Regions from separate parts of the Microtetraspora glauca genome, predicted to be linked through region 2. Evidence: riboswitches for the same ligand, from Rfam matches in the RefSeq annotation. Region 2 holds a riboswitch; the other holds the start of a gene.
The links. A riboswitch is a leader RNA that binds a small molecule or an ion and turns the genes downstream of it on or off. The one in region 2 is predicted to bind S-adenosylmethionine.
Positions count from the first base shown of each region.

Region 1: linked by a shared signal. The riboswitch ahead of AB0I59_RS39490 (aminotransferase class V-fold PLP-dependent enzyme) and the one ahead of thrC (threonine synthase) in region 2 are both predicted to bind S-adenosylmethionine.

Region 1 is NZ_JBFALK010000034.1:7,962-23,356, forward strand. Features, by position in the region: gene AB0I59_RS39420 (C40 family peptidase) at 156-1,202, shown strand; gene AB0I59_RS39425 (inorganic diphosphatase) at 1,203-1,700, opposite strand; gene dacB (D-alanyl-D-alanine carboxypeptidase/D-alanyl-D-alanine endopeptidase) at 1,789-3,168, shown strand; gene AB0I59_RS39435 (zinc-dependent metalloprotease) at 3,281-4,363, shown strand; gene tilS (tRNA lysidine(34) synthetase TilS) at 4,443-5,429, shown strand; gene hpt (hypoxanthine phosphoribosyltransferase) at 5,441-5,998, shown strand; gene ftsH (ATP-dependent zinc metalloprotease FtsH) at 6,263-8,263, shown strand; gene folE (GTP cyclohydrolase I FolE) at 8,266-8,853, shown strand; gene folP (dihydropteroate synthase) at 8,968-9,825, shown strand; gene AB0I59_RS39465 (nuclear transport factor 2 family protein) at 9,812-10,231, shown strand; gene folB (dihydroneopterin aldolase) at 10,228-10,599, shown strand; gene folK (2-amino-4-hydroxy-6-hydroxymethyldihydropteridine diphosphokinase) at 10,596-11,096, shown strand; gene AB0I59_RS39480 (DUF3180 domain-containing protein) at 11,116-11,565, shown strand; gene AB0I59_RS39485 (NADH-quinone oxidoreductase subunit D) at 11,569-12,759, opposite strand; gene AB0I59_RS39490 (aminotransferase class V-fold PLP-dependent enzyme) at 12,789-14,081, opposite strand; SAM riboswitch class IV at 14,130-14,245, opposite strand; gene AB0I59_RS39495 (cytochrome P450) at 14,366-15,395, shown strand, end outside.
Region 2 is NZ_JBFALK010000004.1:26,552-41,946, reverse strand. Features, by position in the region: gene AB0I59_RS09260 (helicase-associated domain-containing protein) at 1-1,520, shown strand, start outside; gene AB0I59_RS09255 (MgtC/SapB family protein) at 1,837-2,412, shown strand; gene AB0I59_RS09250 (DNA repair helicase XPB) at 2,480-4,144, shown strand; gene AB0I59_RS09245 (HelD family protein) at 4,588-6,609, shown strand; gene AB0I59_RS09240 (hypothetical protein) at 6,816-7,472, shown strand; gene AB0I59_RS09235 (DUF4190 domain-containing protein) at 7,824-8,402, shown strand; gene groL (chaperonin GroEL) at 8,483-10,108, opposite strand; gene AB0I59_RS09225 (cold-shock protein) at 10,462-10,665, opposite strand; gene AB0I59_RS09220 (MoaD/ThiS family protein) at 11,027-11,302, opposite strand; gene thrC (threonine synthase) at 11,340-12,602, opposite strand; SAM riboswitch class I at 12,617-12,756, opposite strand; gene AB0I59_RS09210 (RNA polymerase sigma factor) at 12,904-13,455, opposite strand; gene AB0I59_RS09205 (alpha,alpha-trehalose-phosphate synthase (UDP-forming)) at 13,572-14,999, shown strand; gene AB0I59_RS09200 (MFS transporter) at 15,144-15,395, shown strand, end outside.

The DNA of each region.
Region 1 (15,395 bases), on a different contig from region 2:
CTGGGAGTGGAGAAACGGAAGGGGGCAGCATGCCACTCCGCATGGCATCCGGGCATATCGCCGGGCTCGCTTGCGGGCTCATTCTCACCTTGGCCACCCCGGCGGGTGCCGATCCGGGGCAACCGGCGGGAAAAGTCGCCGACGCGCGTGAACAAGTGCGTGTCCGTGCCCAGGAACTCGGCCGGGTCCAGGCCCGGTTCGCCGCTGCCAAGGCACGGCTGAGCGAGCTCAACTCCGACGTCGAGCGCCTCGTCGAGGCGTACAACGGCCAGCTCGTCATGCTGCGGTCGGCCGAGGAGGCGTACGACCAGGTGTCGGAGCGGGTGGAGCGGGCGCGAACCGAGGTCGAGGAGGCGCGAAAACCGGTCGCCGCGGTGGCCGCGCAGCGCTACGCGAACCTGAGCATCGACCAGATGGGCCTCGCCATGGTCACCGGAGCCGAGGGCTTCGAGGGATTCATCCAGCAGGCCGGCATGCTGAACCAGCTCGGCAGCGAGCAGACGGCGAGCATGCAGAACCTGGAGGACACCCAGACCGTGCTCAAGATCGTGCGCGCCCAGGCCGAGCGGGCGTACACCGAGCAGGCCGCGAGCGCCGAGCAGGCGAGGCTGGCCAAGGAGGCCGCGGCGACGGCGGTGGCCGAGCAGGAACAGCAGATGGCGGAACTCAAGCAGGCGACGGAGGAGATCTCACAGCGCCTCGACGCCGCCCGCTCGCGGGTCGAGCGGCTACGGCAGGCCAGGCTGGCCCGTCAGGCGCGGCGAGAGTCCCAGTTACGGACCATGACCACGCGGGCCGCGCTCAAGGCCCCGGGATGGGCGGCCACCGAAGTGACCGGGCCGGGCGGTGTCGCGGCGACCTGGGCGCTCCAGCAGCTCGGAAAGCCGTACGTCTGGGCCGCGGCGGGTCCGGCGAGCTATGACTGCTCGGGGTTGACCATGCGGGCGTGGGAGCGCGCGGGGGTTGACCTCGACCACTGGACCGGCACGCAGTGGCAGTCGGGCCCGCACGTCCCCATCGACCAACTCCAGCCGGGTGACCTGGTCTTCTTCGGGCGGGTGACGCGAGACCCCGGCTCCATCCACCATGTGGGCCTCTACATCGGGCGGGGGCTGATGGTCCACGCCCCCCAGACGGGGGACGTGGTCCGCATCGCGCCCATCTGGCGTCCCGACCTCGTCGGGGCCACCCGGCCGGACTGATCAGGCGTGCTCGTGGCCCTGCTCCTGGAAGCGCTTCACGGAGTTGACGATCTCGGCCTCGGCCTCGGTCCGGCCCACCCAGTTGGCGCCCTCGACTGACTTGCCGGGCTCCAGGTCCTTGTAGACCTCGAAGAAGTGCTGGATCTCCAGCCGGTCGAACTCCGCGACGTGGTGGATGTCGCGGATGTGCTCCATGCGCGGGTCCGTGGCGGGCACGCACAGGACCTTGTCGTCGCCGCCCTTCTCGTCGGTCATGCGGAACATGCCGACGGCGCGGCACTTGATCAGGCAGCCGGGGAAGGTCGGCTCCTGGAGCAGCACGAGCGCGTCCAGCGGGTCGCCGTCCTCGCCCAGCGTGTTCTCGATGAACCCGTAGTCGGCGGGGTACTGAGTGGACGTGAAAAGCAGACGATCCAGTCGGATGCGGCCGGTCTCGTGGTCCACCTCGTACTTGTTCCGTTGCCCCTTGGGAATCTCAACGACAACGTCGAACTCCACTACGGTTCCTCCACTCAAGCTCTCCCGGCATCCCGGGGGGCGTTAATGTCTCGTAGGCGTACATCCATTTGGCGCGACAAGAGGTGACATGGTGCGACGCGAGCGATGGGTGCTGTTAGTCACCCTCGCCCTATTGCAGGTGTTCGCCGTCGCCGTAGGCGTCTATGTGATCACCCATGACATCCGCCGCCCGTCGGCTCCGATCGCCTCACCGGAACCGACCCCCACCCCCATCATCACCGCGGGTGCGGTTCTGGCCGCGGTTGGGGACGCGCCTCTCCCCGCTAAGGGTACTTTGACCACGCGGCTCGCCCACGCGCTGGGTGACCCCGCCCTCGGGCGCAGCTCGGGCGGGGTCGTACTGGACGCGGCGAGCGGCGCCACGCTCTTCAACGGCCGCGCGGAGATCGCGCTCACGCCCGCCTCGACCACCAAGGTCGTCACCGGCGTGGCCGCCCTCGCGTCGCTCGGCCCGGACGCCAAGATCGCGACCAGGGTCGTCACAGGAGCCGGCGCGAACACGATCGTCCTCGTCGGCGGTGGTGATCCCACCCTCACCGGGGCGAAGAAGCCGCGCGGCGTCTATCCCGAGCCCGCCTCCCTCGCCGTCCTGGCCTCCCGCACGGCCAAGGCGCTGAAAGCCGCCAAGATCACTTCGGTCACGCTCGGATACGACACCTCGCTCTTCACCGGACCGGTGACCGCGCCCGGATGGAAGCCCACCTACGTGCCCGAGGGCAGCGCCGCGCCGGTGACCGCGCTCACGATCGACGAGGGGCGGGTCGCGCCCGGCCAGGGGGCCCGCGTCCCGGACCCGCCGCGTACGGCCGCGGACGCCTTCGCCTCGCTCCTCGGCACGTACGGCGTCAAGGTCGGCAAGGACGTGAAGCCCGTCACCGCCGGGCAGACGGCCAAGGAACTCGCCCGCGTCGAGTCGCCTCCCGTCTACGCCCTGGTGGAGCGCATGCTGACGCAGAGCGACAACGACCTCGCCGAGGCACTGGCCCGCCAGGTCGCCATCGAGGAGGGACTGCCGCACACGTTCGCCGGGCAGGCGGCGGCCGTCCACCGCGTACTCGGACGGCTCGGTCTCGACAAGGAGATCAAGGTCACCGACGGCAGCGGCCTGTCCATCAGGAACCGCATCACCCCCACCGCGCTGGCCCGGCTGCTCGCCGCCGCGGTGTCACCGGCCAACCCCGACCTTCATTCACTGATCAGCGGGCTGCCCATCGCCGGATACACCGGCACCCTGCACAACCGGTACGACACATCGGGATCGGAGGCGGGCGCCGGGCTGGTCCGCGCCAAGACCGGCACGCTCAACGGTGTGAACACCCTCGCCGGAGTCGCGTACACCACCGACGGGCGGCTGCTCGCCTTCGCCTTCATGGCCGACGACGTGCCCGACCCCGGAGCGGCGGTCGCCGCGCTCGACCGCCTGGCCACGATCGTCTCCCAGAGTTGACCGGTTTCGCCGCGCCCGCGGCGCGACCGCCGCGCTCCCCGCTCACTCCTCCTCAGCACACCGCCGCGCCCCTCGCGCGCGCGGCGAGGGGGGAGAACGTACGGTGGTGAGTATGCAGGTGATCGACTGGGATCTGGCCGTCGCGACCGGAGTGCGCTTCGTGCGCCCGGGGCCACAGGTGAGCCGGGAAGAGGCCAGACAGGCGGTCGCCGAGCTGAGGCGGCTGTCCCGCGAGGCCGAAGGACACGTACGGGAGTTCACCCGCATCGACTCGGCGCCGCCGGAGGCCGCGACCGTCGTCGACCGGCCCGGGTGGATCCGCGCCAACGTCGACGGGTTCAGGGTGGTCTTCGAGCCGCTCACCCAGAAGATGTCGAGCGTGCCCGCGATCGTCGGCGCGGTCGGTTCCCGCATCACCGGAGTGGAAGTGGGCGCCGTGCTGGCGTTCCTCGCGTCCCGGGTGCTGGGGCAGTACGAGCTCTTCCTCCCGCCGGACCCCGAGGGCAACGCGCCCGCGGGGAGGCTGACCCTCGTGGCGCCCAACATCGTGCACACCGAGCGCGAGATGGGAGTCAACGCGCGTGACTTCCGTCTCTGGGTCTGCCTCCACGAGGAGACTCACCGCGTGCAGTTCACCGGCGTGCCCTGGCTCCGGGAATACGTGCGCACCCAGATGACCGACTTCCTGCTCGCCTCCGACATGGACCTGACGACCCTGCTCGAACGGTTGCGCGCCGCCTCCGACGCGGTCGCCGACGCCATCAGGGGAGGCGACGGCAACCTCATCGAGGCCATCCAGACCCCGGAGCAGAAGGCCGTGCTCGACCGGGTCACCGCGGTGATGACCCTGGTCGAGGGGCACGGCGACTACGTCATGGACGCCGTCGGCCCGTCCGTCGTGCCGTCGGTGGCTGAGATCAGGTCCAGGTTCCAGCGCCGCAGGGAGGGCGGGTCGCGCACCGACCAGCTCATCCGGCGCCTGCTCGGCATCGAGCTCAAGATGAAGCAGTACGCCGAGGGGTCCCACTTCGTGCGCACCGTCGTCGAGCAGGCCGGGATGGACGGCTTCAACCGGGTCTGGACGTCTCCCGACACGCTGCCGAGCCGGGAGGAGATCGCGGATCCCCAGGTGTGGATGGGCCGCGTCCTCGGCAACCGCTCGCTGGAGCAGGGAACGGCCGCGCCGGAGTCCTGACCGTCGCGCGTTCTCCGCGTCGGCCGATCCGGGCGGACACGGTTCCCACGTCCGGCCGGCCTGCGGACAGAATGGCCTCATGGGTCCCCATCCCGCTGTCGCCGACGTGCGCCGTGCCGTACGGCAGTCGCTCGCGGACCTGCCCCAGGGGGCGCTCGTCCTGGTCGCGTGCAGCGGCGGCGCCGACTCGCTCGCGCTCGCCGCGGCCCTCGGCTTCTCCGCCCCTCGCATGGGCCTGCGCGCCGGGCTGCTGACCGTCGACCACGGCCTGCAACAGGGCTCGGCGTCCCGCGCGCACGACCTCGTACGGCTCGCGCCCGCGCTCGGCCTCGACCCCGCGCTGGTCCTGCCCGTCACCGTGGGCACCGAGGGCGGGCCGGAGGCGGCCGCGCGCGACGCCCGCTACGCGGCGCTCTCGGAGGCGGCCCGGAGGCTGGAGGCCGCGGCCGTGCTGCTGGGGCACACGCTGAACGACCAGGCGGAGACCGTGTTGTTGCGGCTGGCGCGCGGCAGCGGCACCCGGTCGCTCGCCGGCATGCCGGGGATCTCCGGCGTCTATCGTCGGCCGTTGCTCGGCCTGAGCCGGGCGCGGACCGAGGAGGCGTGCGCGGCTCTGGGGCTCCAACCGTGGCACGACCCGCACAACATCGACCCCGCCTACACCAGGGTTCGGGTCCGCCATGACGTCGTGCCCGTCCTTACGGCCGCGCTCGGGCCGGGTGTGGCGGAGGCGCTCGCCCGTACCGCGCGCCTGTGCCGGGACGACGCCGACGCCCTGGACGAGTGGGCCGACGCCGTACTCGCCGAGTCGCGTACGGGATCCGGCGTCGAGCTGGCCGTCGCCGTACTGGAGAAGGTCCCCGGAGCCGTGCGGCGGCGGGTCATCCAGCGGGCGGCGGTGGAGGCGGGCGCGCCCGCGTCCGCGCTCGCGGCGGTGCACATCGACGAGGTGGAGCGGCTGATCAGCGCATGGCGGGGGCAGAGGCGGGTCGATCTACCCGGGGGGGTGGGAGCGGTCCGGCGCTGTGGCACCCTGATATTCGCTACAGCGAACAACCTCGCGTAAGGATTCCGCAGGTGGATGCAGCCGACATGGGCAAGGACCTCTTGAGCGTCCTCATTCCGGAACACGAGCTCCAAGACAAGATCAAGGAACTCTCCGGCCAGATCGATGCCGACTACGACGGTAAGGACCTGCTGATCGTCGGCGTCCTCAAGGGCGCGGTCATGGTCATGGCCGACCTGGCCCGGGCTTTGCACGTCCCGGTGCAGATGGACTGGATGGCGGTGTCCTCATACGGGGCGGGCACCAGATCGTCCGGGGTGGTGCGGGTGCTGAAGGACCTCGACACCGACATCGCGGACCGTCACGTGCTCGTGGTCGAGGACATCATCGACTCCGGTCTCACGCTCTCCTGGCTGATGAACAATTTGAAGTCGCGCAACCCGGCCTCGCTGGAGATCTGCGCGCTGCTCCGTAAGCCGGACGCGGTCAAGGTGCCAATTGATGTGAAGTATGTCGGGTTCGACATTCCGAACGAGTTCGTGATCGGTTACGGGCTCGACTATGCGGAGCGGTATCGCAACCTGCCGTTCATCGGCACGCTCGCTCCACATGTCTACGGCGGCGAGTAAGCCCTGAGCGAAGTCCTCTTGTGCGGGCCGCGGTCCGCTCCCTGGTAGGGAACACGGATTGCGTCACGTACGTTGGAAAGGTAAAGCCGGAGCCGCTCATGCAGTTACCGCATGCGGCGGCCCGGTGTACCTTCTGATATCTGCGGGTGCCATTCGGTTACCTGCGGGTAGTCAGTAGGAGCGGCGAGGGATGCCGCGACCCGGGTTCCGCCCGGGGCCAGGCCTTGGTCAGGAAGGGACGGGCCCGCCGGGGTTCCGCAACGGATGGATCTCAAGCGATTTACACGTGGGCCACTACTGTGGATCCTGGGCATCGTCGTGCTTCTCCTGCTCGTCACCACGATGTTCAACGGGGACGGCAACTACACCACCGCCGACACCTCTACCGTCGTCCAGCAGATCCAGCAGGGCAACGTGAAGAGCGCCAAAGTCGTCGACAAGGACCAGCGCGCCGAGCTGACGCTGCTGAAGCCGATCGACGTCGGTGGCAAGTCCGTGGACCGCATCCAGGCCCCCTGGGTGCAGGGCCAGGGCGTCCAGCTGACTGAGGCGCTGGCGAAGGCCAACCCCTCCAAGGGCTGGACCGTCGAGGTCCCCAGGGAGAACTTCCTGGTCAGCCTGCTGGTCAGCTTCCTGCCGATCATCATCATCGTCCTGATCTTCCTGTTCATCATGAACCAGATGCAGGGCGGCGGCTCCCGCGTCATGAACTTCGGGAAGTCGCGGGCGAAGCTGATCACCAAGGACACTCCCAAGACGACGTTCGCCGACGTCGCGGGTGCCGACGAGGCCATCGAGGAGCTCCAGGAGATCAAGGAGTTCCTGCAGGCCCCGGCCAAGTTCCAGGCGATCGGCGCCAAGATCCCCAAGGGCGTCCTGCTGTACGGCCCGCCCGGAACCGGCAAGACCCTGCTCGCCAGGGCGGTGGCCGGTGAGGCCGGCGTGCCGTTCTACTCGATCTCGGGTTCCGACTTCGTCGAGATGTTCGTGGGTGTCGGCGCCTCGCGTGTCCGCGACCTGTTCGAGCAGGCGAAGGCCAACGCTCCGGCGATCATCTTCATCGACGAGATCGACGCGGTGGGCCGTCACCGCGGCGCGGGTCTCGGCGGTGGCCACGACGAGCGCGAGCAGACGCTGAACCAGCTCCTCGTCGAGATGGACGGCTTCGACGTGAAGGGCGGCGTGATCCTCATCGCCGCCACCAACCGGCCCGACATCCTCGACCCGGCGCTGCTGCGCCCCGGCCGCTTCGACCGTCAGGTCGTCATCGACCGTCCGGACCTGGAGGGTCGCAAGGGCATCCTGCGCGTCCACGGCCGCGGCAAGCCGTTCGCCCAGGACGTCGACCTCGACGTCATCGCGCGGCGTACGCCCGGCTTCACCGGAGCCGACCTGGCCAACGTGATCAACGAGGCGGCGCTGCTGACCGCCCGGCAGGACCAGAAGCTCATCTCGATGAACACCCTCGAGGAGTCCATCGACCGCGTGATGGCCGGTCCTGAGCGCAAGTCCCGCGTGATGTCCGACGAGGAAAAGAAGATCATCGCGTACCACGAGGGTGGTCACGCCCTGGTCGCGCACGCGCTGCCCAACTCCGACCCGGTCCACAAGATCACGATCCTGTCCCGCGGCCGCGCCCTCGGTTACACGATGACGCTGCCGATGGAGGACAAGTTCCTCGCGACCAGGTCAGAGATGATGGACCAGCTCGCCATGCTGCTGGGTGGCCGCACCGCGGAGGAGCTCGTCTTCCACGAGCCCACCACGGGTGCCTCCAACGACATCGAGAAGGCCACCTCCATCGCCCGCCGCATGGTCACCGAGTACGGCATGAGCGAGAAGCTCGGCGCCCGCAAGTTCGGCAGCGGCAACGGCGAGGTCTTCCTCGGGCGTGAGATGGGCCACGAGCGCGACTACTCCGAGCAGATCGCCTCCACGATCGACGAGGAGGTCCGCCGGCTCATCGAGTCCGCGCACGACCAGGCGTGGGAGATCCTCGTCCAGTACCGCGACGTGCTCGACAACCTCGTGCTGGAGCTCATGGAGAAGGAGACCCTCTCCCGCGAGCAGGTGCTCCAGGTCTTCGCTCCGGTCGAGACGAAGGAAAAGCGTCCCTCGTACGCCGGGTACGGCAAGCGGCTCCCGTCCGACCGCCCGCCGGTGATCACTCCGAAGGAGCGGGCCAACGGCAACGGGCAGGCTCTGCCCGCCGGCAACCCGGCTCCGTGGATGAACGACCAGGCGCCGCAGAAGGACGAGGCCTGACCGTGACGGTCGAGCCGCATTACGTGGACCAGGGCCGGATCGAGAAGGCCGTCCGGGAGATCCTCTTCGCCATCGGCGAGGATCCCGACAGGGACGGCCTGCGCGACACCCCGGCCCGGGTCGCACGTGCCTACACGGAGCAGTTCGCGGGACTCGGTCAGCGGCCGGAGGACGCGCTGACCACGATGTTCGACGCCGACCACGACGAGATGGTGCTGGTGAAGGACATCGAGGTCATGTCGACCTGCGAGCATCACCTGCTGCCCTTCCACGGCGTGGCCCACGTCGGGTACACGCCGAACGCCAAGGGCCAGATCACCGGTCTGTCCAAGCTGGCCCGGCTGGTGGACGTCTACGCCCGCCGGCCGCAGGTTCAGGAGCGGATGACCTCGCAGATCGCCGACGGGCTGATGCGGGTGCTCGAACCACGCGGTGTGATCGTGGTCATCGAGGCCGAGCACATGTGCATGAGCATGCGCGGTGTGCGCAAGCCGGGCGCGAAGACCATCACCTCCGCGGTCAGGGGCGACTTCCGCACCTGCGAGAGCACGCGGGCCGAGGCGATGTCGCTCATCCTCGGGCGCAACTGATCCGGATACAGTTCCCGACCTCCGAGCGCCTAGGCTTGGCTGCGAGCGAGAAGCGAGCGAACCAGTAGACACAGTGACGAATGGTCATCGCCGGCTCGCGGACGAGGAGGCAGCATGACCACACACCACGTGCCCGGGATGCCCGATCCCGGGCGATGCCTGGTCATGGGCGTGGTCAACGTGACGCCCGACTCCTTTTCCGACGGCGGCCAGTGGTTCGACGCGGACGCCGCGATCGCCCACGGGCTGGAACTGGTCGCCCAGGGCGCGGACATCGTCGACGTCGGTGGCGAGTCCACCCGCCCCGGTTCCGCCCGGGTCTCCCTCGGAGAGGAACTGCGCAGGGTCGAGCCCGTGATCCGCGTCCTCCGCCAGGAGGGCGTGACGGTCAGCGTGGACACCATGCGCGCGGAGGTCGCCGAGGCGGCCGTGGAAGCCGGTGCCATGCTCGTCAACGACGTGAGCGGCGGGCTGGCCGATCCGGCGATGCCCAGGGTCGTCGCGGCGACCGGCGTGCCGTACGTCGTGATGCACTGGCGCGGCCACAGCCACGACATGGACAGCCGCGCGATGTACGGAGACGTCGTCACCGAGGTGACCGAGGAACTACGCAAGCGGGTCGACTCGGTGCTCGGCGAGGGCGTGCGCGAGGAGCAGATCGTCATCGACCCCGGGCTCGGGTTCTCCAAGCATCCCGAGCACAACTGGGCGCTGCTGGCCGGGACCCGCAAGCTGGTCGAGATGGGCCATCCCGTGCTGATCGGCGCGTCGAGGAAACGGTTCCTCGGGCGCCTGCTGCCGGACGCCGAGGGCAGGCCCCGCCCCTTCGACCGCAGTGACGACGCCACGCTGGCGGTCACCGCGCTCGCCGCGCGGGAGGGCGCCTGGTGCGTCCGGGTACACCAGGTCGGACCCAACGCGGACGCCGTACGCGTCGCGGCGGCGTGGAAGGCAGCCGATGAAGGACGTTGAGGAGCTCAACCAGGAGTTCTACGACGCGATCGAGAGCGCGGACCTGGATCGGATGTCCGAGATCTGGGCGGAGGACGCGGGCGACCGGGTGGCGATGTGCGTCCACCCCGGTTGGCCCATGCTCAGCGGCCGGTCCGAGGTGCTCCGCTCGTGGGCACTGATCATGGCCAACACCCCGTACATCCAGTTCGTGCTGACCGACGTGCGGACCATGGTGCTGGGCGACGTCGCCGTGCTCACCTGCGCGGAGAACATCCTGACCGCCGCGGACACCGACGAGGCGGGGTTCGCCGCGGGCCGGGTGGTCGCGACCAGCACGTACGTCCGCACCCCGGACGGCTGGCGCCTGTGGTTGTACCACGGGTCCCCCGTCCTGCAGAGCGAGGACGAGGAGGAGGAAGAGTGAGCGGCCGGAGTGACAGCGTTCGCCTGGTGGGGCTGCGCGCGCGGGGGCGGCACGGCTGCCTGCCCGCGGAGCGGGAGCTCGGCCAGGAGTTCGTGGTCGACGTGACGTTGTTCCTCGACACCGCGCCCGCCGCCGGGGGAGACGACCTGACCAAGACCGTCGACTACGGCGCGCTGGCCGTGCGCCTGGTGGAGACGGTCGGGGGCGAGCCGGTCAACCTCATCGAGACGCTCGCCGACCGGCTCGCCTCCGTCTGCCTGGCGTACGACCTGGTAGACGAGGTGGAGGTCAGCGTGCACAAGCCGGCCGCGCCCATTCCGCTGCCGTTCGACGACGTGGTGGTGACCATCAGAAGGGGTCGCGAATGAGGGTCGTGCTCGCGCTCGGCAGCAATCTCGGTCGCCGGATGGAGAATCTCCAGGGCGCGATCGACGCCCTCTTCGACGCTCCGGGACTGACGTTCGTCGCCGTCTCCCCCGTGTACGAGACCGACCCCGTGGGCGGGCCTGAGCAGGACCCCTACCTCAACGCCGTCGTCGTGGCCGAGTCCATGCTGGACGCGTGGGCGCTCCTCGAACGCGCCCAGAGCATCGAGAACGCCTTCGGCCGGGTGCGCGTGGAGCGCTGGGGGCCGCGGACTCTCGACGTGGATCTGATCATGGTGGACGACGTCGTGTCGGCCGATCCCGAGCTCACGCTCCCGCACCCCCGGGCGCATGAGCGGGCGTTCGTGCTGGTCCCGTGGCTGCGGGCCGATCCGGAGGCGACGCTCACCGGGCACGGCGCCGTGGCCGACCTGCTCGCCGGGCTGGACCAGGCCGGTGTACGGCTGCGCGACGACCTGTCCCTGGAGCCCCCCGCCTGATGTCGCAAGAGGAGCCTGCGTGAAGCCCAGCAACCCCGGCGTGCTGGTCGGCCTGGTGGTGGTGTTCGCGCTGCTCACCTGGGGCCTGCTGCAGAAGACCTATTCCCAGCTGCCGACCGTGCCGTGGAGCGCGATCCCGACCCTGCTGCTGCTGGCCATCGGTGAGGCGTACACCGGGTGGCTGACCCGGGCCAGGATCCGCCGCAAGCCGGGCACCAAGCCGGCCGAGCCGCTGGCGGTCGCCCGGCTCGCCGCCCTGGCGAAGGCCACGGCGCACGCGGGCGCGGTGTTCGGGGGCGTCTTCGCGGGTTTCGTGCTCCACGTGCTCAACCTGCTCGACCTGCCCCAGCCGCGGCAGGACGCGTTCGTCGCGGGCGGCTCGTTCGCCTCGTGCGTCGTGCTGATCTGCGCGGCGCTTTTCCTTGAGCACTGCTGCCGGGTGCCGGGCAAGCCGGAGGAGCGCAAGTAACCGCTATTTGTCGATGTCCCCGACGACGAAGAACATCGAACCGAGAATGGCGATCATGTCGGCGACCAGATGCCCCGGCAGGATCTCCCGTAGCACCTGGACGTTGTTGAACGACGCGCTGCGCAGCTTCAACCGCCAGGGGGTCTTCTCGCCCCGGGACACGAGGTAGTACCCGTTGATGCCGAGCGGGCTCTCCGTCCAGGCGTACGTGTGGCCCTCGGGGGCCTTGAGGATCTTCGGCAGTCGCTGGTTGATCGGTCCCGGGGGGAGCTCCCGCAGCCGGTCAAGGCAGGCGTCCGCCAGGTCGAGGGAGGCCTTGACCTGGTCGAGCAGCACCTCGAACCGGGCGTGGCAGTCGCCTTCTGTCCGGGTCACCACCCTCACCGGCAGCTCGCCGTATGCGAGGTAGGGCTCGTCCCTGCGCAGATCGAAGTCGACTCCGGAGGCGCGGGCGATCGGGCCGCTCACGCCGTACTGCATGATCGTCTCGCGGGGCAGCACCCCGACGCCCCTGGTCCGGGCGAGGAAGATCTCGTTGCCGGAGACAAGGTTCTCGATGTCGGGGAGGCGGCGCCGTACGTCGGCGACGGCCTGCCCCACGCGGTCGAGCCAGCCGAGCGGCAGATCCTCCTTGAGGCCGCCGACGCGGTTGAACATGTAGTGCATCCGGCCGCCGGAGATCTCCTCCATGACGTGCTGCAGGGTCTCCCGCTCGCGGAACGCGTAGAAGACCGGGGTGATCGCGCCCAGCTCCAGGGGGTAGGACCCGAGGAACATCAGATGGTTGAGCACCCGGTTGAGCTCGGCCAGCAGCGTGCGCGCCCACACCGCACGTCGCGGGACCTCCATGCCGAGCATCCGCTCGACCGCGATCACGACGCCCAGCTCGTTGGCGAAGGCCGACAGCCAGTCGTGCCGGTTCGCCAGGACGATGATCTGGCGGTAGTCGCGCACCTCGAACAGCTTCTCGGCGCCCCGGTGCATGTAGCCGATGATCGGCTCGGCGCTGACGATGCGCTCGGCGTCCAGGGTGAGTCGCAGCCGCAGCACGCCGTGCGTCGACGGGTGCTGCGGTCCGATGTTGAGGACCATGTCCTCGGTGGCCAGTTCCCGGGGCGCCACCGCTCCCGCGCCCGACCCGATGCCCACGACGCGTTCCCGGAACGCCCCCTCGGCCCGAGGCTCTCCTGTCATACGGCCATGCTCCCACGCCGGTGGGTGGTTCAGGACGAAATGCCCGCCCCGGTTGTGGCCAGGTCCCGCAGAGCGCCGATCAGCCGGTCCACGTGCTCCTCGGTCGTGCCGATCCCGATCGACGCGCGTACGGCGCTGGCCGTGCCGTCCTGGCAGCCGCCGTCGGACGTCCCGAGCAGGTGCCGTACGAACGGGTGCGCGCAGAACTTGCCGTCCCGGACGCCGATGCCGTGGTCCGCCGACAGGGATTCGGCGACCTCACGGGCCGTCAGGCCGTCCACGGTGAACGACACGATGCCGACCCTGGGGTGGTCCGGCCCCCAGAGGGACAGCTCGCGCACGCCCTCGATCCCGGCGATCCCCGCGCGCAGGCGGGCCACCAGCCGCTCCTCCTCGCGGACCAGGGCCGTCCAGCCGGTCGCGGCCAGCGCGTCGCAGGCCGCGGCGAGGGCGATCGCCCCCAGCACGTTCGGGGTCCCGGCCTCGTGGCGCACCTCGGGGTCGTCGCTCCACGACGTCTCCTCGCCGTCCGCGCCGACCGAGGTCACCGCGCCGCCGCCCAGCAGGTACGGCGCGGCCCCCGCGAGCCAGTCGGCCCGCCCGACGAGGGCTCCGGCGCCGAACGGCGCGTACAGCTTGTGCCCGGAGAACGCCACGTAGTCGAGGTCGAGCGCGGCCAGGTTGAGCCGCCGGTGCGGGACGAGCTGGGCGGCGTCCACGACGACGCGGGCGCCATGCCGGTGCGCCACGTGCGCGAGCCCCGCGATCGGCCACAGCTCGCCGGTCACGTTGGAGGCGGCCGTGACGACCAGGAGGGCCGGTCCCTCGATCCCGGCCAGCGTCTCGTCCACGGCCCTGATCGCCTCGCCGGGGAAGGCCGGGGGCGCGAGCCGTACGGCGTCGGGCCAGGGCAGCAGCGAGGCGTGGTGCTCGGTGTCGAACACGACGGTGGTGGTGCCCTCGGGCAGGCTGCGGGCCAGCAGGTTCATCGCGTCGGTCGTGTTGCGGGTGAAGACCACCGCGTCGTCCGTGCGGGCGCCCACGAACGCCCGGACGGTGTGCCTCGCCTGCTCGTACCGGGCCGTCGTGAGCTGGGAGGCGTATCCGGCGCCGCGGTGCACGCTGGAGTAGGCCGGCAGCGCCGCGGTGACGGCGGCGCTCACCGGCTCCAGACAGGGCGCGCTCGCCGCGTAGTCCAGGTTCGCGTACGGCACCAGCCGCCCGCCCTTGACCGGCACCTCGAGGTCGGCGCCCAGGACGGCGGGGATCGGCCGTTCGTGGGCGGCGGCGGGGGAGAGGGTGGACAGCGAGAGAACGGACACGACGGCCTCCTGAGGTCAGGGACCCCGGCCATGGCGTCATACCGGCGGAGCCCGCGCTTGCCCGGCGCGCCTCGCGCCGGACCTGGTCCTCACCCGGGGCACCCCGCCGCGGACGCGAGGGTTGCCGGCCAGCAAGCCGGGGCTGTGCGCTGGCACTCATGACCTGTGCGGCACTATAGCCCACTCCCTCCCCGGCGCCGCAAGCCGTCAGTTGCCCGAAATGTGATGTCCGTACTGGTGGTTCAGGTGATGCGACCAGGCAAAATGCTTCGTATGGTTGGTTTGTGAAGTTTGATCCTTGGAATCCCGAGTTCGTGGCCCACCCGTACGGCGTCTACGCCGATCTGCGGGAGAACGACCCGGTCAGTTTCTTCGAGCCGACCGGCCAGTGGCTGATCGCCCGTCACGCCGACGTGAACGCGCTGCTGCGCGATCGGCGGCTGGGCCGCTCCTACCTCCACACGGCCTCGCACGAGGCATTCGGCAGGGAACCCGAGCCGGAGTTCCAGGAACCCTTCTGGAGGGTGGTCAGGGCCGGCATGCTCGACGTCGAGCCGCCCGTCCACACCCGCCTGCGCCGCCTGGTGTCCAAGGCGTTCACGCCTCGGATGGTGGAGTCGCTCCGCCCCCGCGTGCGCAGGATCGCCAGGGAGCTGGCCGACGGGCTGGTCGAGCGCGGCGGCGGCGACCTGCTCGCCGAGGTGGCCGAGCCGCTCCCGGTGACCGTGATCGCCGAAATGTTGGGCGTGCCCGAGGCCGACCGGCACCTGCTGCGCCCGTGGTCCGCCGACATCTGCGGCATGTACGAGCTCAACCCCTCGCTCGATGCGCAGCACACGGCCGTGCGGGCGGCGGCGGAGTTCGCCGAATACCTACGCGAGCTGGCCAGATCTCGTAAGGACCAGCCGGGAGACGACCTCATCTCCGCCCTCGCGCAGGTCGTGGACGACGGTGACCGGCTGACCGAGGACGAGCTGATCGGCACCTGCGTGCTGCTGCTCAACGCCGGCCACGAGGCCACCGTGAACGTCACCGGCAACGGCTGGTGGTCGCTGTTCCGCAACCCGGCCGAGCTGGAGCGGCTCAGGAACGACCGCACGCTGATGCCCACGGCCATCGAGGAACTGCTGCGGTGGGACACCCCGCTGCAGATGTTCGAGCGCTGGGTCCTCGAGGACATCGAGGTCGGCGGGGTGACGATCCCCCGCGGTGTGGAGATCGGGCTGCTCTTCGGCTCGGCCAACCGCGATCCGGAGGTCTTCCCCGACCCGGACCGCCTGGACATCGGGCGTGTGGACAACCCGCACATCTCCT
Region 2 (15,395 bases):
GCGTCCTGCGCGCCGGCGGCCTCGCCGTACGGGATCTGAAGCGGACGGCGCAGATTCTCGACCTCCCCGAGTGGGCGACCGGGCTCGTCGTGGAGGTGGCGCACGCGGCCGGACTCGTCGCGTCGGGCGGGTCCGTCGACGGGGAGTGGCTGCCGACCGCCGCGTACGACGCCTGGCGGCTCAAGGCCACCGAGGACCGATGGACCCTGCTCGCCTCGGCCTGGGCGGGCATGGACCGCGCCCCCGGCCTGATCGGGGAGCGTGACGATCGCGACCGTCCGATCAATGCCCTGCACCCGGATCTCCGCAGGTCGGCCGCCTCCGAGGTGCGCCTGCGCACGCTGTCCGTACTCGGCGCGGCAGGCCCCGGCATCGCCCCCACGCCCGCGTCGGTGATCGGCCGCCTCGCGTGGGAGCAGCCACGCCGACGGGTCGCGCACCGCGACCGGCTGGCCGAGCTCACGCTGCGCGAGGCCGAGCACCTCGGCGTCACCGGGCTCGGCGTCCTGTCCGGCCATGGCCGCGCGCTGCTGCGCGCCTTCCCTCCGTACGGCCCTCCATCCGGCCCTCCGTACGGCCAGGGGGCCGGCGGCGGAGGCGGTGCCGGGAAGGCCCCGGCGGAGCTGCTGGCACCGCTGCTGCCCGAGCCCGTGGACAAGGTGCTGCTGCAGGCGGACCTGACCGCTGTGGCGCCGGGGCCGCTCACCAGCGATCTCGGCCGCTGGCTGGCGCTGGCGGCGGACGTGGAGTCCAAGGGCGGCGCGACCGTCTACCGGTTCGGCGAGGGGTCGATCAGGCGGGCGCTCGACGCCGGCCAGTCGGCGGACGAACTGCTCACGATGCTGGAGCGACACTCCGCCACCCCGGTGCCGCAGCCGCTGCGCTATCTGGTCACCGACGTGGCCCGCAGGCACGGCCGCATCAGGGTCGGTACGGCCTCGGCCTACATCCGCTGCGACGACCCCGCGGTCCTGGACGAGGTGGTGGCCGACCGGCGGGCGTCCGTACTGCGCCTGCGGCGGCTCGCGCCCACCGTCCTCGCCTCCAAGACGTCCCGTGCGACGCTGGTCGACGCGCTGCGCGCGATGGGCTACTCCCCCGTGGCGGAGTCCCTGGAAGGGGACGTGCTGGTGTCACGGGCGGACACCCGGCGGACCGAGGGCCAGCCGCTCGCGCGCGGCGGGACCGCGACCGGGCCCGACCCCGACATGGTCGCCGCGGCCGTACGCGCGATCAGGGCCGGGGACGACGCCCACCTCGCGCGGCGCGGGCCGTCGGACGCACCCCGCGGGCAGGTCCCGCGCTCTCCCTCGACCGCGACGATCAGCGCGCTCCAGGAGGCGATCCGCCAGGGGGCGCGGGTGTGGATCGGCTATCTCGACTCGCAAGGTCATGCCACCAGTCGCATCCTGGAGCCGGCCCGGATGGAGGGCGGCTATCTGACCGCCTACGACGAGACCCGTGCGGCCGTCCACCGGTTCGCGCTGCACCGGATCACCGGCATCGCCGACGTCAACTAGTCGGGCCCGGCTCCGAACGTCGACCGGGCATCAGCGCCCAGATGGCGGCTCCTGTCACCCGGATTCCCCATCACGGTGGCGTGACGGGCCATCGGTACGCGCCTCTAACCCGCACCGGTCGTTTAATCCGTTGCCTTTCGGCGCCCGATTTGGCGATGATCCGGCTGACCGGTAGGGGCTGGATTGGCGACTGGTCCCTCAGGTCGCCGCGCTCCCCGTTTCGATGCGGTCCTCAGCACCGGAGCGGGGAGCGCCATACCGTGATATTTCTGGAACCCGACAATCTGGACCCCGAGCGACGAAGGATCGACCTACGGTGACGACCCCAGAACAGCCGGGCCAGAACCCCCAGGAGTGGCAGAGCCCCCACAACCCGTACGGAACGGATCCTCAAACCGGGCAGCCCCATGGCGGGCAGCAGTTCGGTCAACAGGGATACGGCCAGCAACACGGGCAGGCGTACGGGCAGCCCTATGACCAGCCGGGATACGGCCAGCCGGGTTATGCCCAACAGGGGTACGGCCAGCCGGGTTATGGCCAACAGGGGTACGGCCAGCCGGGTTACGGCTCGCCCTACGGCCAGCCGGGATACGGCCAGCCACCCTACGGCTACCCTCCCCAGCCCGCGGGCCCGCGCACCCACGCGATCGTCGCCCTGGTCATCAGCCTCGTGCTCGCGTTGAGCTGCTACATCACGCTCGGCGGTATCGCGGGCGCCATCCTGTCCGGCATCGCGCTCAGCAAGGTCGACACCGAACCGGACACGGCCAGGCGCCTGCTGAAGTGGACGTGGATCTCCATCGGCATCAACGTCGTGCTGTTCATCCTCGGCATGATCGCCCTCGTCTGGGCCGGAGTGAACGGCTATCTCGACACTCCCACCCCCGATTGACCAAACCCGGGAGTGATTCGGCTCGATCCCTTGTTTGATAGGCGGTAGCCGTACAAGGGAGCAGGCATTGAATGACGGACCGCTGATCGTTCAGTCGGACAAGACGCTGCTGCTCGAGGTCGATCACGAGCGGGCGGACGCGTGCCGCAAGGCGATCGCGCCGTTCGCCGAGCTGGAGCGGGCCCCCGAGCACGTCCACACCTACCGGGTGACCCCGCTCGCGCTGTGGAACGCGCGCGCCGCCGGGCACGACGCCGAGCAGGTCGTGGACACGCTGATCGGCTTCAGCCGCTACCCGGTCCCGAACGCGCTGCTCGTGGACATGGTCGAGACGATGGCCCGCTACGGACGGCTCCGGCTGGAGAAGCACCCCAGCCACGGCCTGGTGCTGACCAGCACCGACCGGGCGGTGCTCGAGGAGGTGCTGCGCTCCAAGAAGGTCCAGCCCCTGGTCAGCGAGCGCATCGACGGCGAGACGGTCGCCGTCCATCCCTCGGAACGCGGCAACATCAAGCAGGTGCTGCTCAAGCTGGGCTGGCCGGCCGACGACCTCGCCGGTTACGTCGACGGAGAGCATCACACGATCACGCTCGCCGAGGACGGCTGGACGCTCCGGCCGTACCAGCAGGAGGCCGCGGACGCCTTCTGGCACGGCGGCTCCGGCGTCGTCGTGCTCCCTTGCGGCGCGGGCAAGACGATCGTCGGCGCGGCGGCGATGGCCCACGCGCAGGCGACCACGCTCATCCTGGTCACCAACACGGTCTCCGCGCACCAGTGGAAGCAGGAGCTGATCAAGCGGACGTCGCTGACCGCCGACGAGATCGGCGAGTACACCGGCACCAAGAAGGAGATCCGGCCGGTCACCATCGCGACGTACCAGGTGATGACGACGAAGCGTCAGGGCGTGTATCGCCACCTGGAGCTGTTCGACGCCCGCGACTGGGGCCTGGTCGTCTACGACGAGGTGCACCTGCTGCCCGCGCCGATCTTCCGCATGACGGCCGACCTCCAGGCCCGCCGCCGGATCGGGCTGACCGCCACGCTGGTCCGTGAGGACGGCCGTGAGGGTGACGTGTTCTCGCTGATCGGCCCCAAGCGGTACGACGCGCCCTGGAAGGAGATGGAGAACCAGGGCTGGATCGCCCCGGCGGACTGCGTCGAGGTCCGGGTGACCCTGAGTGACCAGGAGCGGCTCGCCTACGCGATGTCGGAGGCCGAGGAGCGTTACCGGTTCTGCGCCACGACCCCGTCGAAGAACCGGATCGCCGAGGCCCTCGTACGACGGCATGTGGGCGAGCAGGTCCTCGTCATCGGGCAGTACATCGACCAGCTCGACGAGCTGAGCGAGCACCTGAACGCCCCGGTGATCAAGGGCGAGACGCGGGTCCGCGAGCGCGAGCGCCTGTTCCAGGCGTTCCGCGACAAGGAGATCCAGGTGCTCGTGGTGTCGAAGGTGGCCAACTTCTCGATCGACCTGCCCGAGGCGTCCGTCGCGATCCAGGTGTCCGGCACGTTCGGGTCGCGTCAGGAGGAGGCGCAGCGTCTCGGCCGCGTGCTCCGGCCGAAGGCCGACGGCGGCGGCGCCCGGTTCTACTCCGTGGTCAGCCGCGACACCGTCGACCAGGACTTCGCCGCCCACAGGCAGCGGTTCCTCGCTGAACAGGGGTACTCGTACCACATCATCGACGCCGATGAGGTGTTGGCCGAGGGGGAGGAGGACCCGGCGAGGTGAGCCTTGCCGGGGAATTCCTCCACGGGGGACGGCCATCGCCGCCCCTGCGTCCATGACCCGGATACGCGTCCGGATCCATGTACGGAAAGTCGCGATCTACGTCCAGGAAATACCGTCGGCCCGAGACAACCGCATCACCCCCTCGCACGCCGGCCGGGTGCCCATCACAACCGGTCGCGGCATACCCCATCATTAAGGCAAATCACGTAATTTGCGCGGATTTTTCGGCATTGGCGCCATGCCGATTTGTTCGATTTCGCACCGTGTTGGGATGATTACGGGGAGATCATGTCAGCCGCGTGATCCGTGCCCGCGACACGGCGCCCCACGAGCGGAAAAACCGGTTGGGGACCACATTCCGGCACGGGTAGACTGCTGCGTTTCGCTACCCGCCGTGACCGAACGGCGTACCGCCACCGACCGACCCGCGAGGAGTCTTTCGCATGCCCGGACACCAGCTCGCCCCCGACATACCCGCGCCGGATGAGGTGCTCGCCTCGGAGCGCGCCCATCTGGCCACCTCTCGCGCGGCGCTCAAGGACATGCGGGAGCACGCGGCGTCCCTCTCCGCCGACGCGGCCGGCGACTGGGTCTCGCAGCAGGTGTTGCAGGGGCTGCTCGACCAGCGGGTCGCCGCCCTCGCCGACCACCCCGACACCCCGCTCTTCTTCGGCCGGCTCAACAGGTCGGCGATCGACGACCTCCCGGACACGATCTACGTCGGCCGCCGGCACGTCCACGACGACAACAGCCGCGCCCTCGTGATCGACTGGCGGGCGCCGGTCTCCCGCGCGTTCTACCAGGCCAGCCCGGCCGACCCGATGGGCGTGGCGCTGCGCCGGCGCTTCGGCTACCAGGGCGGCTCCCTCACCGCGTACGAGGACGAGCCCCTCGACGGCCGGGAGCTCGGGCAGAGCAAGCTGCTCACCGAGGAGATCGAACGCCCGCGCACCGGCCCCATGCGCGACATCGTCGCGACCATCCAGCCCGACCAGGACGAGATCGTCCGATCCGATCTCGGCGTGACCGTCTGCGTCCAGGGCGCCCCGGGCACCGGGAAGACCGCCGTCGGCCTCCATCGCGCGGCCTATCTGCTGTTCACCCACCGGGAACGGCTCTCCAGGTCAGGCGTCATGATCGTCGGACCGAACCGCGCGTTCCTCTCCTACATCTCCTCCGTGCTGCCCGCCCTGGGCGAGGTGAAGGTCGACCAGACGACCGTGACGGGCATCCTCGGCGACCACGCCCATCCCGAGGACCCGGCCGTCGCCGCGGTGAAGGGCGACGCGCGGATGGCCGCGGTGCTGAAGCGCGCCCTCTGGCTGCACGTCGCCAAACCCGAGGAGGGCGTGCTCTTCACCAAGGGCGTCAACCGCTACCGGGTCGCCGACTACGAGGTCCGCGAGATCGTCGCCTCGCTGCGCGGCACCACCCGCTACGGCCCGGGGCGTACGGCCCTCGCCCAGCGGCTGGCCAACGCCGTGCTCATCCAGATGGAGCGCCGCGGAGAGTCGCCCGACGACCGGGTCCAGGACGCCGTGGCCAGGTCACGGCCGGTCAAGCAGGTCCTGGACGCGGTGTGGCCGAAGCTCACGCCCGAGCAGGTCCTGTTCCGGCTGTTGTCCGACGCCGAGTTCCTCGCCCACGCCGCCAAGACCGACCTGTCGCCCGACGAGCAGGAAACGCTGATCTGGCGTAAGCCGTACCGGTCGTACAAGTCGGCACGATGGACGGCGGCGGACGGAGCGCTCCTCGACGAGTTGGGCGACCTCATCGAGCGCACGGCCTCTCACGGGCATGTCGTGGTCGACGAGGCCCAGGACCTGTCCGCGATGCAGCTCCGCGCCCTCGGACGGCGCTGCCGCAACGGCTCCGCGACCATCCTCGGCGACCTCGCCCAGGGCACGACTCCGTGGTCCGCCCAGTCGTGGAAGGCCGTGCTCGATCACCTGGGACAGCCGTCGGGCGAGGTCACGGAGCTCACGCTGGGGTTCCGCGTGCCGCGCGAGGTCCTCGACTACGCCGCTCGGCTGCTCCCCTCGGTGGCCCCCGAACTCGCCGCGCCGCGCTCACTCCGTCCCGGCGCCGGCTCCCTGTCCGTACGGCCGACGGCCGATGTGGTCACGGAGATCGTCCAGGCCGTACGGCCGGCGCTCGCGCAACCCGGATCCATCGGCGTGATCGTGGCGGACTCCGGCGTCCTCGACGTTTCGGCGGCCCTGACGGTCGACGGCGTCGAGCACGGGGTCCTGGGCCCCGACTCGACCGGCGACCATCGCCTGCTCGTCATTCCGGCGACCCTCGCGAAGGGCCTGGAGTACGACCACGTCATCGTCGCCGAACCCGCCGACATCGTCGCGGCGGAGGAGCGCGGCCTCGCCCGGCTCTATGTGGTCCTGACCCGTGCCGTCACGTCACTGACCGTCGTCCACCAGAAGGACCTCCCGGCCGAACTGGCCGAATAGCCGTCATACGGATGCCCGAAAGGCCCCCTGGACCCACGTTCGGGGGGCTGACTTTATGTAGTCACATGGATGCGCACAGAGGTTACACGAGCTCGGCGATTTCCCCCAGAAAAGAGCTTGCCCCGGGGCGATTGCTGAGCAGAGGCACATCCCGGGGCTTCCGGAACCGATAGTAGCACTACGAACACACTCCGAGAACAGTAACGATGATCGAGGTACAGAACGCGCTCTCACTGGAACGCTTCGCCCCCTATCTGAGGGTCTGCGACGGCGACCTCCTCGCCGCCGCGCGGCTCTACGCGTGGAACATCGAGATCTCCGCGGCCTTCCACGGCCCGCTTCACTGTCTTGAGGTGGTGCTCCGCAATGCTCTGCACAGGCATTTGGTGCGGCTGTTCGACCGCGCCGACTGGTGGACGGCTCCCAGACTGTGTCTTGACCAGGTCGCCCCGCAAAAGATCGCGACGGCCAGGATGGAGGTAGCTCGAGCGCGAACCATACCCACGACTGGCCACATCGTCGCCTCCCTGATGTTCGGTTTCTGGGTGAACCTCCTGGCCAGCGGAAACGACTACGAAACGCGGCTGTGGAGACCCGCGTTGCACCAGGCCTTCCCTGGCTACGAGGGACGGCGCGGTCCCCTTCACCGGGACCTCTATCACGTCCGACTGCTGCGCAATCGAATCGCGCATTACGAACCGATCCACAAGCGACACCTGGCTGCCGACCACTCGACCATAGTGCGCGTTCTGAGTTACCTCTCCCCCGAGACCGCCGCATGGGTCGAACTGAACGACAGGGTGCCGGAGGTGCTGGCGCGGCGGCGAGATGTGTGTGCGGCGGTCGTTCCGTGCCGGCTCTGAACCGGACGTGAGAGTTCGGCAGATCGGCGCACGTCGCCAGGCGTCCTGACAGCCTGGATGACATAGGCGGCTTGCCGCGAATAAGGACACGGGCCACTATGTGGTCGTGTGAATGACTTTCCCCCGGGTTATCCCCCAGCCTCGGGTTCCCCCTATCCCCCGCCGCCCGATTCGGGTTCCTCTCAGCCACCAGGCACGCAGGGCTCCGGATACGGGCCGAATCCATACGGCCCACCGTCCGCCTACCCCGATGGCTCGTATGGCTCGTATGGCTCGTATGGCCCGGGCGCCTATCCACCCCAGCCCCACCCGCCCTACGGGGCCTACCCGGCGAGGACCAACGGCTTCGCCGTGGCGGCGCTCGTCTTCGGGATCATCGGCGGCCTGCTGTTCTCCGTCATTTTCGGGATCGCCGCGCTGGTCCAGATCAGAAAGCGGGGCGAGAAGGGCCGGGGCCTCGCCATAGCGGGGCTCACCATCTCCGGCCTGTGGGCGCTGTTGATCGTGACCGGCGTCGTCATCGCCGCCATGACGTCGGCGGAGCGGGACAGCTCCGGCGCGATCACGGAGAGCGGCTCCCTGAGCGTCGCCGACCTACGGACGGGCGACTGTCTCGACGGTGTCGCCGACGGCGAGGTGTCGTACACCATCAGTGCCAAGTCGTGCTCGGAGCCGCACGACGCCGAAGTGATCACCCAGTTCGACCTGCCCACCGGTGCGTGGCCCGGCAGGGACGCTGTGAGTGACAAGGCCACGTCCGGGTGCGAGAAGCGGCTTGCGCGCCTGCTCTCCGACAGCCCGATGGTCGACCGGCTCTCCGGTTTCATCCTCTACCCGCCCGACGCCGCGTCGTGGGGGAAAGACCGGTCTGTCACGTGCCTGGCGGTCGACACGAACGGCGGCAAGCTGGCCGAAAAGGTCAAGCGGTAGCGCCGACGCCATGGATCATTCCGACAGAGAAGGGCGGCTCCCCCGCGAGGGGAACCGCCCTTCTCTGTTGACGAGCAGACTCAGAAGTCCATGTCGCCGCCGCCGGGCATGGCGGGAGCGGACGGGGTCTTCTCGGGCTTCTCGGCGATGACGGCCTCGGTGGTGAGGAACAGGGCCGCGATGGAGGCGGCGTTCTGCAGCGCGGAGCGCGTCACCTTGGCCGGGTCGATGATGCCCGACTCGAACATGTTGACGTACTCGCCGGAGGCGGCGTTGAGGCCCTCACCCGGGGTGAGGTTGCGCACCTTCTCCACCACGACGCCGCCCTCAAGACCGGCGTTGACGGCGATCTGCTTCAGCGGCTCCTCGAGAGCCTTGCGCACGATCGCGGCACCGGTGGCCTCGTCGCCGCCCAGCTCGAGCTTGTCGAACGCCTTGGCGCCGGCCTGCAGCAGGGCCACGCCACCGCCGGGGACGATGCCCTCCTCGACGGCCGCCTTCGCGTTGCGAACGGCGTCCTCGATGCGGTGCTTGCGCTCCTTGAGCTCGACCTCGGTCGCCGCGCCGGCCTTGATGACGGCGACGCCGCCGGCCAGCTTGGCGAGGCGCTCCTGGAGCTTCTCGCGGTCGTAGTCGGAGTCGGTGTTCTCGATCTCGGCGCGGATCTGGTTCACCCGGCCGGCGATCTGCTCGGCGTCACCGGCACCGTCGACGATGGTGGTCTCGTCCTTGGTGATGACGACCTTGCGGGCCTTGCCCAGCAGGTCGAGGGTCGCGGACTCGAGCTTGAGGCCGACCTCCTCGCTGATGACCTGACCACCGGTGAGGGTGGCGATGTCGCCCAGCATGGCCTTGCGGCGGTCGCCGAAGCCCGGGGCCTTGACGGCGACGGACTTGAACAGGCCGCGGATCTTGTTGACGACCAGGGTGGCCAGGGCCTCGCCCTCGACGTCCTCGGCGATGATGACCAGCGGCTTGCCCGCCTGCACGACCTTGTCGAGCAGCGGGAGCAGGTCCTTGTTGGCCGAGATCTTCGAGTTGACGATGAGGATGTAGGGGTCCTCGAAGACCGCCTCCATACGCTCCGGGTCGGTGACGAAGTAGCCCGAGATGTAGCCCTTGTCGAAGCGCATACCCTCGGTGAGCTCGAGCTCGAGGCCGAAGGCGTTGCTCTCCTCGACGGTGATGACGCCTTCCTTGCCGACCTTGTCCATGGCCTCGGCGATCATCTCGCCGATCTGGGCGTCGCCGGCGGAGATGGTGGCCGTGGAGGCGATCTGCTCCTTGGTCTCCACGTCCTTGGCCAGCTTGGAGAGCTCCTCGCTGACGCGCTCGACGGCGGCCTCGATGCCCTTCTTCAGGGACATCGGGTTGGCGCCGGCGGCGACGTTGCGCAGGCCCTCGCGTACCAGAGCCTGGGCGAGCACGGTGGCGGTGGTGGTGCCGTCACCCGCGACGTCGTCGGTCTTCTTGGCGACTTCCTTGACGAGCTCGGCCCCGATCTTCTCCCACGGGTCCTCGAGCTCGATCTCCTTGGCGATGGAGACACCGTCGTTGGTGATCGTGGGGGCGCCCCACTTCTTCTCCAGCACGACGTTGCGGCCCTTGGGGCCGAGAGTCACCTTCACGGCGTCAGCGAGCTGGTTCATACCGCGCTCGAGACCGCGCCGGGCGTCCTCGTCAAACGCGATCATTTTGGCTGCCATAAGGCTAGACCTCCCAGTTGCAGGGTGGCTTGCGAGGACCGAGCCGACGCCCGCGACGGCGTCTGGGCCCGCATTCCCTTCGCCGGCCCCATCGCCTCGATCCTGGTGTTTCTGTCACTCTCGACATCAGAGTGCCAACGAACTGTTTAGCACTCTACCCAGGCGAGTGCAAGCCGCAACGGGTCTGAGCTGGAAGCATCACTCTTTTCGCACGTCCAGCATCATGGATCTACCCGTGCCGTACCCTGACGGACACGGCGGATGCGTGCCGGAACGCGAAGGCCCGGCTCGCCCCACGCGAACCGGGCCCCAGGCCGACGCTCCACGAAGCGCCGTCAGATGCCGTTCCAGGATCAAACGACGGTCCGTACGCCTTCCGCCTGCGGGCCCTTCTGACCCTGCGTGATGTCGAACTCCACCCGTTGCCCCTGCTCAAGGGCCTTGTAACCGTCCATCATGATTGCCGAGTAATGGACGAACACGTCCTTACCACCGTCTACCGCGATGAAGCCGTAGCCCTTGTCCGCGTTGAACCACTTGACGGTGCCCTGCGCCACTTCCGACTCCTCTTGCTGGGCTGGAGATCACGCCCATTCCCGCGCGATCCGTAACAGCTGATCTCAATGCAGACGCCCGAGACCAGTGCTGACCGCCGATACCGAAGAGGCCCCCGGTTACGTCGATCGTCCTCGACCATACCCGTGTCAAGCCGTAGGGCAACAGAGTCAATCCCCAAACTACTTCTTGGCGTTCGCCCAAAGCAGGATCAGGAGAATATTCGGTTAACGATTAGTTAGTTGAGAATTGCACCACATGCCCCGATGTCCAGATAAACGGCCATTAGCCAGAACCCCACGTCAACATGCGAACACCCACGTAGCCGGCCTGGGTACGTGGGTGTCGTGGGCTCGCGAGGGGTCAGCCGCCGGCCACCGCCGGGATCACCGAGATCTGGACACCCTCGGGAGTGGGGGTGTCCAGACCCTCCACGAAACGGACATCCTCTTCCCCGACATAGACGTTGACAAAACGCCGAATCTTGCCCGTTTCATCGAGGATCCGCGCGCCGATGCCGGGATAGTCGGCGTCCAGCTTCTGCAGGACCTCGCGCAACGTTCCGCCTTCACCGGACACCTCGGCGGCTCCCCCCGTGTATGTACGAAGAATCGTCGGAATCCGTACAGAAACGCTCATTTTTCGCTCGCTTTCGTTGCTTCGTTGGTAAACGCGGTCAGTTGGCGAAAGCCGTACGGAATGCCGCGAGAGAGGGGCGGATGACGGCCGCGGGCCGGGCCTCGGCCGCGACGGCGTCCAGGGTCTTCAGGCCGTCTCCGGTGTTGAGCACGACCGTCTCGGCCTCCGGGTCGAGCGCGCCGCTCTCGGTGAGCTTGCGCAGCACGCCGACGGTCACCCCGCCCGCCGTCTCGGCGAAGATGCCCTCGGTCCGGGCGAGCAGCCGGATCGCGTCGACCACCTCGCGGTCGTTCACGTCCTCCACCGCGCCGCCGGTGCGCCGCGCGATGTCCAGCACGTACGGCCCGTCGGCCGGGTTCCCGATCGCCAGCGACTTGGCGATCGTGTCCGGCTTGACCGGCTGGACCACGTCATGACCCGCCTTGTACGCACTGGAGACCGGCGAGCAGCCCTCGGCCTGCGCACCGAAGATCTTGTACGGCTTGTCCTCGACCAGACCCAGCTTGATCAGCTCGCGGAAACCCTTGTCGATCTTGGTGAGCTGGGAGCCGGAGGCCACCGGGATGACGATCTGGTCGGGGATCCGCCAGCCGAGCTGCTCGGCGATCTCATAGGCCAGCGTCTTGGAGCCCTCGGCGTAGTACGGGCGGAGGTTGACGTTGACGAAGCCCCACTTCTCGCCCAGCTCGTCACCGATGAGCTCGGAGCAGAACCGGTTGACCTCGTCGTAGGTGCCGTCGATCGCGACCAGGCGGCCGCCGTACACCGAGGCCATGGTGATCTTGGCCTCTTCGAGGTTGGAAGGGATGAACACGCACGAGTCGAGCCCCGCGCGGGCGGCGGCCGCGCCGACCGCTCCGGCGAGGTTGCCCGTGGAGGAGCAGGACAGCGTGTGGAAGCCGAAGTTCCGCGCGGCCTCCAGAGCGATCGCCACCACGCGGTCCTTGAAGGAGTGGGTGGGGTTGCCCGAGTCGTCCTTGATGTACAGCGAGCGGAGGCCCAGCTCTCCGGCCAGGTTGTCGGCCTTGACCAGCTTGGTCCAGCCGGGCTGGAGGTTGGGCCGGGTCTCGACGTTCCCGGGCACGGGGAGGAGCTTGCTGTACCGCCAGATGTTGGTCGGACCGGCCGCGATCTCCTCGCGGGTCACCGGACCGAAGTCGTACGCCACCTCGAGTGGCCCGAAACACTCGATACACGCGAAGATCGGGCCGAGGTCATAGCGGGTGCCGCACTCACGGCAGGACAGAGCCGAGGCGGGGCCGAAGTCGAGAGCGGAGTTTGCAGTGCTTGCGAGCGCCATGAAGCGAGGCCTTTCCCTCATCTTCGCTCGTGGCCACCCTGGTCACGAGCCGGAATTGGCACCTGTCCCGGCCGGCCTCGTGGTCACGAGTACGGGCACCGGGAGGGTTGCCGGGGCTTCGCAGGGCCGGTCCCTCCACCCCTCTGGATGAGCAATATTCAGTTGTTCCCTGACGGGCATGCCGCAGGGCGTATCCCAAAGATCATCGGCGGGACACTCCCTAGCACTGTACCTTGTCGTCCCAGGTGTCCGATCCGACGTCTCATTATTCGAGATGAAATCGCATTGCCAGGTAAGACGATCAGCCGTATGCCTCGCCCAGGGCCGTCTGCACGTACTTGCGCGCCTGATGGATGCGCGACTTGGCGGTGCCGAGCGGGATGCCCAGCTGATCGGCCACCTCGGTGTAATCCAGCTGGCAGATGTCGCGCAGCACCAGCGCCTGGGCGAGGTCGGGCTTCTCCGCCTCCAACGCCTCCATCGCGTCCAGCAGGTCGAGCCGCGATCCGGCGATGACGCTGACCCGGCGCGGGTCGGGACGCTGCTCGGGCAGCTCCTCCGCCTGCTCGGACGCCCGGCGCTTCAGCGACCGGTAGGTGGTGCGGGCGCAGTTGGCGGTCACGATGTGCAGCCAGGTGCTGAACTTGGCCCGCCCCTCGAACCTGCCGATGTTGCGCGCGACCGCGAGGAGGGTGTCCTGGGCCGCCTCCTCGGCGTCCTGCCGGTAGGGCAGCAGCCGTTCACAGTGCCGCAGCACGTGCGGCTCGATCATGCGCAACAGCTCGCCGAGAGAGCGATGATCGCCCTGGGCGGCCGATCGGGCCAGTTCCTCGGTCGTCTCGTCCAGTGCCATCTCTGATCTCATCCCGCCTCGCCGGGGCACCCGCGGTTCCCTGACATCCTATTGGCGACGGTCAGGATTTATTACTCTTCCGGAATGCGCGCCCTCACAGTAACGGGAGCCGGATCATGAGCAGCAACGTGCTGATCGCCTCCAATCGGGGGCCGGTCTCGTTCACCCTGTCCGACGACGGCGCGCTCACCATGCGGCGCGGCGGCGGCGGCCTCGTCTCCGGGCTGTCCGAGGCGTTCAAGGACTCCGACATGCTCTGGGTCTGCGCGGCCCTCTCCGACGGCGACCGCAGTGCCGCACGGCTCGCGCCGGGCGGCCGGCTGGACCAGGCGGGCTACGACACGGGACGGCTGCGGATGCTCGACATCCCTCCGGCGACCTTCCATCGGGCCTACAACGCGGTCGCCAACTCGACCCTGTGGTTCGTCAACCATCTGCTCTACAACACCCCGACCATGCCGCACTTCGACACGCGCTTCCGCCGCGAGTGGGCGTCCTACCAGGAGTACAACGGGGCGTTCGCGCTCGCGCTCGCCGAGGAGGCCGCGCACGGCGCCAAGGTGATGATCCAGGACTACCACCTCACCCTGGCTCCGGCCATGCTGCGGGTCGAGCGGCCCGACGTGCGGATCGCGCACTTCTCGCACACGCCCTGGGCCCCGCCCGAGTACTTCTCGCTCCTGCCCGACGACGTCGCCGCCGAGGTGCTGTCGGGCATCCTCGGCGCGGACCACGCCGGGTTCCTCACGTCCCGCTGGGCCGCCGCGTTCATGGACTGCTGCGCCGCCATCCTGGGGGCGCGGGTCGACCGGGCCGGCCGTACGGTCACCTACGAGGGCAGGACCACCCGCGTCGGCGTACACGGGCTCGGAGTGGACGGGGACGCCCTCCGCGCCAGGGCCGCCGAGCCGGACGTCGAGGCGCGCATGACCGCGCTCAAGGAGCAGGTCGGCGACCGGCGGCTGATCGTCCGCATCGACCGGACCGAGCTGTCCAAGAACATCGTCCGCGGCCTGATGGCCTACCGGGAGTTCCTGGCCGACCACCCCGAGTGGCACGGCAGGGTGGTCCACCTCGCCTTCGCCTACCCGTCGCGGCACGACCTGCCCGAATACCGTGAGTACACGGCGGCGGTGCAGCGGTGCGCCAAGGAGATCGAGGACGCCTACGCCACCGAGGAGTGGGACCCGCTCATCCTCAACGTGCACGACGACTATCCCCGCTCCCTCGCGGCGTACCGGCTGGCCGACGTGCTGCTGGTCAACCCGATACGCGACGGCATGAACCTCGTCGCCAAGGAGGGGCCGATCCTCTCGCCCCGGTGCGCGCTCGTGCTCTCCCGCGAGGCGGGCGCCGCCACGGAACTCGGAGCGGACTCCCTGCTGGTCAACCCCTTCGACGTCTCGGGTACGGCGGCCGCCCTGCACGAGGCGCTGATCATGCCGGAGGACGAGCGGGCGGAGCGGTGCGCGCGGTTGCGCGCCGCGGCCACCGCGCTCCCTCCGCGGCGGTGGCTCGCGGAGCAGCTCGCCGCACTGTCCTGACCATGCCGCGGCGTCCCGCCGCGGCCCGATGGACCGGCGGGGACCATCGCGTTCGCACGCCTGTCTGACCTCAGGGTGATCTCTCCTGAATGAGGTCCGGTGATAGCGTCTGCGCTAGTTTGCGCTTCAGCACGGGGGACGAGCTTGACCACGACCGTCGCGGCCGCCAGGCTCACCAGGGACCGGCCGACCTGGCTGATCTACCTCCAGCTCGCGACCTTCGCGACGTACCTCTACGCGCTCTCCGCCGCGCTTCCCACCCTGCGCGCCGAACTCGGCGTCTCCCAGGCCGTCGCTGGCCTGCACGGCACCGCGATGGCGGTCGGAGCGATCGTCACCGGCCTCGCCCTGCCCGCACTGACCAGGCGCTTCGGCCGCCGCACCATCACCTGGGCC